DNA from 2 places in the Paenibacillus sp. 1A_MP2 genome. Region 1 is predicted to be linked to the other one. Evidence: predicted binding sites of a transcription regulator. Region 1 holds the regulator's gene; the other holds the start of a gene.
The links. Region 1 encodes Rex, which represses fermentation and respiration genes when NADH is low (regulators of the CRP and FNR family bind a similar motif). Its sites were predicted from a motif close to TTGTGAAATATTTCACAA; they were not measured.
Positions count from the first base shown of each region.

Region 2: the regulator Rex is predicted to act here: its motif matches at 2,376-2,393, upstream of ACTWJ7_RS04635 (formate/nitrite transporter family protein).

Region 1 is NZ_JBQQCS010000001.1:3,070,093-3,074,312, reverse strand. Features, by position in the region: gene ACTWJ7_RS15125 (cell wall elongation regulator TseB-like domain-containing protein) at 174-785, opposite strand; gene ACTWJ7_RS15120 (amidohydrolase) at 745-2,049, opposite strand; gene ACTWJ7_RS15115 (redox-sensing transcriptional repressor Rex) at 2,036-2,689, opposite strand; gene dinG (ATP-dependent DNA helicase DinG) at 2,933-4,220, opposite strand, start outside.
Region 2 is NZ_JBQQCS010000001.1:930,700-934,919, forward strand. Features, by position in the region: gene ACTWJ7_RS04625 (glutathione peroxidase) at 102-584, shown strand; gene ACTWJ7_RS04630 (FAD-dependent oxidoreductase) at 894-2,255, shown strand; gene ACTWJ7_RS04635 (formate/nitrite transporter family protein) at 2,481-3,335, shown strand; partial or broken gene ACTWJ7_RS04640 (molybdopterin-containing oxidoreductase family protein) at 3,800-4,220, shown strand, end outside.

The DNA.
Region 1 (4,220 bases):
GAGTATATCACATCGTATATACAATATCTAAGGCGAAAATATGAATAAATTATTAATTTTAACTATTCAAATCCAAAATGATCAAGAAAACACGTCAAAGAACCGGTCCAGTCGGGTTTCCGTCTGCCGGTTCTTTACTGTATTCTTTTTAGAAAATAGTACGTCTGCTGATTCTAGCTATTCGGAATCGTATAGACCAGGTCAACCTGTTCCCCGTTACTAAAGCGGTAAAACCTATAATAATTGTGAGTAGCATCGTTATAATACACTTGCCATACATAGATTCCATTCACAACACCTGGCATGATTCGTTTGATCTCCCCGCCTGGAACTTCAGAGCTGAACCGATTTCGAATCTGTGCTTCAGACATGCCGTTCTTCAGCAGTTCACTGTGCACCGCATTGGTCCCTGTCACAGGCTTGTTATTTTCATCAAACTTGATCCACACCAATACATCCTGGTTATCCTTATTTTTACCGATCAGGGTCCAGTATATGTTGTCTCCGCCGTCTTTTTGCCCCCAGACATACTTACGCAGGTCTTCGTGTGACGTAATACCGACCTGTTCCTGGGCCGCCTGTATGGCCAACGCCTCTTCCTTGCGCTGATCCTGAGTAACATAGACATAATAACGCTGAAGTCCAAACAGAATCAGAACCAGGAGCAGCAGCGAAATCCATATCCACTTCTTTTTTTCTTCAAAAGCCGAACTTCCTTTCCCTATGACGATGCTGTCCTTGGAATTAACGGGCAAGCAGACCGTCAAATGCCAGTTGAGACTCACGCAAAATACGCTCTTCATCCATCGTAAGACATTCGCCATGTTTAACCACTTGTTTACCATCCACCCACACATGCTCTACATCTTTGGCTGATGCGGAGTATATGGTATGGGAAATCAGATCCGTATGCGGATAGAAATGGGCCTGTTCAATATTCAAGGCGATGAAGTCAGCCTTCATGCCTGTTTGCAGTGCTCCTGTATTGTTCAGGAATATGGATTTGGCACCATACGAAGTTCCAAGCAGAAGTGCTTCCCCTGCTGGCACTGCGGTAGGGTCACCGGACACACCTTTGTGAATCAAAGCAGCAAGTCTCATCTCTTCAAACATATCGAGGTTATTGTTACTTGCTGGTCCATCTGTTCCGAGGGACACGGTCACCCCTGCTTTCAGCAGATCAGGTACTCGTGCAACACCCGAAGCCAATTTCAGGTTACTGCCTGGATTGTGGGAAACTGCTACATCATGTGATGCAAGAATTTCGATCTCTTCATCATTCAGATGTACCGCATGTGCAACCAGAGATGGACGGGAGAAAAATCCTAGCTTCTCCAGATGTGCAACCGGACGTTGACCGTAATCAGCCACGTTCTGTTCCACTTCACGAAGCGTTTCAGACATATGCGTATGCAAAGGCAGATTCAGGTCATGAGCAACCTGTACCAGCTTCTCTATGTAATCTGGAGGACAAGTGTAAGGTGCGTGTGGAGAAATTACGGTTGTAATTCTTCCGTCTGCTTGTCCATTCCATTGACGGGCAAATGCTGCGGATTCTTCCAGCTTGCGCTGTTGTTCTTCCGCTGAGCAAAGTCCGATTACCCCACGTGCCAGAGCAGCCCGAACGCCGGATTGTTCCACCACTTTTGCAACCTGATCCATATGATCATACATATCCAGGAATGCTGTTGTTCCACCTTTCAACATTTCAAGTACGGAAAGTGATGTGCCCCAATATACGTCTTCAGACGTCATTTTGGCTTCCATTGGCCACATTTTCTCCTGCAACCATACTTGTAATGCCAAATCATCTCCATGACCTCTCAGAAGCGACATGGCCGCGTGACCATGCGTATTGATCAGACCCGGCAAGAAGAGCAGTCCTTTTCCGTCCACCTTTGTCAGACTTTCGTCTCCTTCCGGCAAAGTCTCACCAATATGCACAATCTTGTCATTCTCGACAACCATATAACCTTGAACCACTTTCCAATTCGTGCCCTCACTGACGGCAAATTTGCCGTTGTGAATTACCCATCTATTTGTCGTCATCTTCCTCGTCGTCCTTTCCATTCTCCAAATAATAAGCAAGGCTAAGCAGATCCGTCGTAAAATCGGCATGATGAATACGAATATGCGGCGGGGTCTTCAGGATCGTTGGCGCAAAATTCAGAATCGCTTCAATTCCTGACTCAATCAACTGATCGGCAACATTTTGGGCTTCCGTATCCGGAACCGTGATAATCCCTATACGAATGTTATCTTTTTTGACCGAATCCGTTAATTCATTCATCGGTTGCACCGTCAGACTGTTAATTTGACTTCCAATCTTCGGACCGTAGGCATCAAATACAGCGACAATCTTCATGTTGTCTTTGAGGTAGGCATTGTAATTGGACAAAGCGTGTCCCAAATTACCTGCTCCGACAAGAGCTACATTGATCTGCTGGTCTATTTTCAGAATATGGCGGATCTTCTCGATGAGATATGAAACGTCATATCCGATCCCTTTACGACCAAAGTCACCGAAGTAAGCCAGGTCTTTACGAATCTGAGCCGGATTCAAATCCAGTCTCAATCCAAGTTCTTGTGAAGAAACCGTATTGACTTCGCGCTGATGCAGTTCATTCAAATAACGCAAGTAAACAGGCAATCTTCGCACCACGGCTTCCGAAATTTTATCTGATTTCATTCAATTGCTCCCCCTTACCAAGGCCACGATAGATAGATAGATGAAAAGAATGAGCACCCTGTCTAAAACGATGCAAAAAGATGACTGAATTAAACAGGATGCTCTTTGTTATATAATGGATAATTGCTTAAATTACTTCTTTAATCGCTTTACTCACTATTCATGAAACGAATGAATGATATTGCTCAATTTTACCGCCAAATAGTGGCTTCATGCAATCATATAAGCTACAGAGCATAGCTGTTATTGCTGTTCATCGGTTGGTCTCTCAAGCCATTCCGAAATGCGAGGAACCATCTGCTCTGTGAGCATGTGTTCCATTTTGGGACCTGGTAATGAATATAAAAAGTACTTGCCATAATATGCTTCAATGACACGTGTATCGTATACAATCACAATACCTCTGTCCTTACCCGTACGAACCAGTCTGCCGAATCCCTGTTTGAAGCGGATAACGGCTTGCGGCACGGACAGCTTCATAAACGGATTTTTCTTCTGTTGTTGCAAAAGCTCACTCTTTGCTTCAACTAATGGATGATTGGGTGGCTGGAACGGCAGTCTGACAATTGCAAGACAGGTCAGAGCCTCTCCGGGAATGTCCACTCCTTCCCAGAAGCTGCTTGTGCCAAGAAGTACAGTCGCTTTCGCATCTTGGAAGCGACGTGTAAGCTTGGAACGGCTGCCGCTGTCCACCCCTTGCCCGAGCAAAGAGATATCATTACCTGACAAGGCCTCCTTAAGCGGGTCATAGACCTGGCGCAGCATGCGGTAGGAGGTGAACAGCACCATCATGCGTCCACGAGTGGCGATAGCCGTTTCCGCGAGCGAATGCACGAGCATATCCACAAAGTGGGCATCACCTACACTGCCCTTCACACTTGGGAAATCACGCGGAATGACGAGCAGGGCCTGTTCGCGATAGTTGAATGGTGACGGCAGCATGGATGTCAACAAGCGGTTATTCTCGGCAGCTTCCTGCAAGCCCAGCTGTTCGATCATGAATTGAAATGACTTGTCAACGGAGAGCGTAGCCGATGTAAGCACAACGCTTTTCTTTTTATCAAAGAACATATCCTTCAATTGCGCACTGACATCGACAGGAACGGCATAGAGCTGCAGTGATTTACTGCGGAATTGGCCGCTAGCCTCCATCCAGTACACGGTATTGGCATCATCCATGCGCATGAAGAAACGCAGATTATCCTTGATCGTTGCCAAGTCCTTGAGCAGTCCTGAGATATCCGTAATCAGACTATCGGACTGATAATCATCCTGATCTTCTTTCACTTCAAGCAGCAGCTTGTCGCCTTTACGAATCAAATCGCCTAGGGTTACATAGATTTGGTTTTCTACATCCTGCAACTCCTGCCATTTAGCCGGTTTTTGCGAAGGCTTCAGTCTAAGTGAAAATTGTCCAGTCTCGCCTGGAGAAGCATCGCTACGTTCAGGCAGCAGGCCGAACAGTGTATCGCTTAGTCGATCCCATATCTCCTTAACTTCAACGGCAAGCGGGAACATCTGATCGATCATG
Region 2 (4,220 bases), 2.1 Mb from region 1:
TCTCGGGTCTATAATATGGAGACAGGTTGTGTGCCGTATTATTATTCGGTACAGTACATACAGCAGCCCAACCTACATCATACTCATGGGAGGAATCAGTCATGTCCGTATATTCGTATCAGGCGGTAACGACCGCAAATCAGGAAGTTCCACTCGATCTGTATCAAGGTAAAGTGTTGGTCATCGCCAATACAGCCAGCAAGTGTGGACTGACTCCACAATACGGTGAATTGCAGAAGCTCTATGATCGCTATCGTGATCAAGGTTTGGTTGTGCTTGGGTTCCCTTGTAACCAGTTTGGCGGCCAGGAGCCAGGGTCAAGTGAAGAAGCAGAATCATTCTGCCAAATCAACTATGGCGTTAATTTCCCGGTATTTGCCAAGGTCGACGTAAATGGAGAGGATGCTCATCCATTGTTCAAGTATCTGCGTGAGCAGCAACCTGGTGTTGGTGAAGACAACAGCATCCAATGGAATTTCACCAAGTTTCTCGTGAATCGTGAAGGTGAGGTTGTGGGGCGTGTTGAACCGAAAGAATCCCCGGAATCTATGACTGCAGAGATTGAAAAGCTGCTTGGCGTATAAAATATAACGAAGAAGCCTGCCTCCAGAATTGGAGGACAGGCTTTTTTTGTAGCATAAACAAGTTTCAAAAAGGGGAAACTGAAGTTAATTGAAGATGAATTATCAACGGCCGGCTGAAACGTCAAAAAAACCATTCTACAAATTTATTTTGATTAACCCCTTGTAATGTGAAATAGATCACATTATAATAAGTGTATAAAGTGAAATAAATCACATACAAGGTGTTCACTTAATAGTGAAATATTTCACAACTACAATGACGTTCATATTCAATTTCATATTTATATAATTCCAAGGGGGAACCTTATCATGAAAATCGCAGTTATCGGATGTACACATGCAGGAACAGCAGCCATCGTTAACACCGCCAAATTGTACCCGGATGCTACCATTACCGTGTATGAGCGCAATGACAATATCTCCTTCTTATCATGTGGTATTGCGCTGTATGTAGGTGGTGTGGTGAAAGATCCGGACGGACTGTTCTATTCTTCGCCTAACCAACTGGCCGAACTTGGTGTCGTTACCAAAATGCTTCATGAAGTGACGGCAGTAGATGCTGCAGGTCATAAACTTCAGGCTAAAAACCTGACAACCGGGGAAGAATTCGAAGATACGTTCGACAAGCTGATCGTAACCACAGGTTCATGGCCTGTTGTACCGAAGCTGGAAGGCATCGATATGGATAACATTTTACTTTGCAAAAACTACAACCATTCGAATACCATCATCGAAAAAGCGAAGGACGCCAAACGCATTACCGTGGTGGGCGCAGGATACATCGGCATCGAGCTGGTGGAGGCTTTCCAAATGAACGGCAAGGAAGTTACGCTGATCGATAGCGTGGACCGGATTCTGAACAAATATTTGGACCCCGAGTTCACGGATGCCATTGAAGAAACATTGACTGGACGCGGTATTAAGCTGGCTTTGGGCCAAACGGTGCAGAAATTCACCGGAGAGAATGGCAAAGTGAACAAGGTCATTACATCCAAGGGAGAATTTGAAACAGACCTCGTTATTCTGTGCATTGGTTTCCGTCCAAATACCGAACTGCTCAAAGGCCAAGTGGATATGCTGCCGAACGGCGCAATCATCGTGGATAAATATATGCAAACCAGCCAGAAAGACGTCTTTGCCGCTGGAGACAGCTGTGCAGTTCATTACAACCCAACGGGCAAAGCAGCTTACATCCCACTGGCAACCAACGCGGTGCGGATGGGTACACTTGTAGCCCGAAACCTGGTTCGTCCAACGACCCCGTACATGGGTACACAAGGCACATCAGGTATCAAAATATATGAGCAAAATATTGCAGGCACAGGTATGACGGAAACGTCTGCTGCTGACGAAGGTCTGGTCGTTGAAGCGGTAACGCTTGAAGATGCTTACCGTCCAGAGTTTATGCCAACAGCAGAGAAGCTGCTGCTCAAAGTGATCTATGAACAGGCTACCCGCCGCATTGTTGGTGCACAGATTATGTCACAGGCTGATCTGACACAGTCGATCAATACGATCTCTGTCTGCATTCAGAACAACATGACGGTAGATGAGTTGGCCTTCATCGACTTCTTCTTCCAGCCGCATTACAACAAACCGTGGAACTTCCTGAACTCGGCTGGTCTTCAGGCGTTGCCTCCAGTAGATGTAAAAACACCAGCAATGGTATAACGGATACTGCTGAGATATAGGAGAGTTGCCGCATCCTGCGGCAGTTCTTTTCTTTTTATTTTTTCTGAGATCGACCGAACAAGATAGAACGGAAGCATTAAAAAATGTAGTTTTCAGACTTTGTGATAAAAGTAACAAACCTCTCGAAACCTTCGCGATACAATGAACATATCAACAATAGAATTTGATTTATGATGTTCATGAACTGTGAAGGAGAGGATCGTTATGGCAGCAAAAACACCTCTTGAGGTTGCACAATATACGGCGCATACGGGGATGAAGAAAGCTCAAAATCCGGTGTCCTCCGTATTGATACTCAGTTTTCTGGCAGGCGCTTTTATTGCGCTCGGATTTCTGCTGGATATTCGGGTCATTGCCTCTGCTCCGGCCGAGTGGGGCAGCTTGGTTAATTTGATCGGTGCAGCAGTGTTCCCGGTAGGTTTAATATTGGTGCTGATTGGCGGCGGGGAATTGCTGACAGGCAATATGATGGCTGTTCCACTCGCGACGATTGCGCGCAAACTGTCCGCAGGCAGCATGTTGAAGAATCTCACCTTAGTAACGATAGGTAATTTCCTTGGGGCGATCTTTGTAGCCTATGCGTTTGGGCATGTGCTCGGTCTTACAGCAGAAGGTGCCTACTTGACCAAAGTAGTCGATATGGCTGGACACAAGCTGGACGACAGCTTCCTTCAGGCTTTTATATCGGGGATCGGGTGTAACTGGCTGGTAGCTCTTGCGGTGTGGTTATCCTATGCATCGGATACGATGAGCGGAAAAGTACTGGGCATTTGGTTCCCAACGATGGCTTTTGTGGCTATTGGATTTCAGCACGTTGTCGCCAACATGTTCCTGATTCCTGCGGCGATCTTCGAAGGGCATTATTCGTGGGGGCAATACGTCATGAATTTCATTCCGGTATGGCTTGGTAATCTGACGGGAGGGGCGCTGTTTGTGGCGGCTGCTTACTGGATGGTGTATCTACGCAAACATGAGCCGGAAGTACAGCCTGAGGTGGCAATGGCGGTGGCCCAGCCTGTAGAGACGGAAGCCAGAACGATGTGGAGCAAGCAGGCGTAGCGGCATTTTTCTGAGTAATCGAGTAGCGTTGTAACCGTGGTACAATTGCGAAAACGAGTGAAAAGACAAGTACAAAGACAAGTGCAAAGTAAACAGGAGAGGCGATTCTGATCTCGTTCAAGTCATGGCTGTCGGCTGTGATGAGCGGGAAAGGAGTCGTTTTTTTGATGTAAAAATATCCACACAAAATAAATTCGCCATGACAAGGTTCGGGGGAACGAAACCTGTTCATGGCGAATTTCGGGAGTGGTCCATGATATGGCATGAGGAGGAAGTGGGGAAACACTAGCCTAATGCCTTATTTTTAATTTACCCCTGAATTTCGAGATTGAATCAAGGGGAAATAAGATTTTTTTAAAATAATTTCGAGCAGCTGTGGCGGTGAAAAAAGACTGTTCTCTTTACGCGATTACCATGAAGAAGATATGATATGAAGATAGCTTTGAAGGGGGAGGGACTTGTATATGATCGATCAGGAGAATGGCGTATTCCCGGCGGTTTGCCCGCTCGATTGTCCGGATACTTGCGGCCTGCTGCTTCATAAGGAGAACGGCAAAATCGTGAAGGTAGCAGGCAATCCGGACCATCCGATTACCAAAGGCGCCATCTGTAACAAGGTCCGAAATATGACGGAGCGGGTGTATCACCCGGAGCGGCTGCAATATCCGATGCGACGCATCGGAGCCAAGGGGAAGGCCAGTTTGAGCGAATCAGCTGGGATGAAGCCATCCGCGAGATTACGGCGAAATTCAGTTCACTGTCAGATACCTACGGACCGGAGAGCATCCTGCCATACAGCTTCTATGGAAACATGGGCATTCTGGGTGTGGATGGCATGGATCGTCGGTTTTTCAATGCGTTAGGCGCGAGCAAGCTGGAACAGAC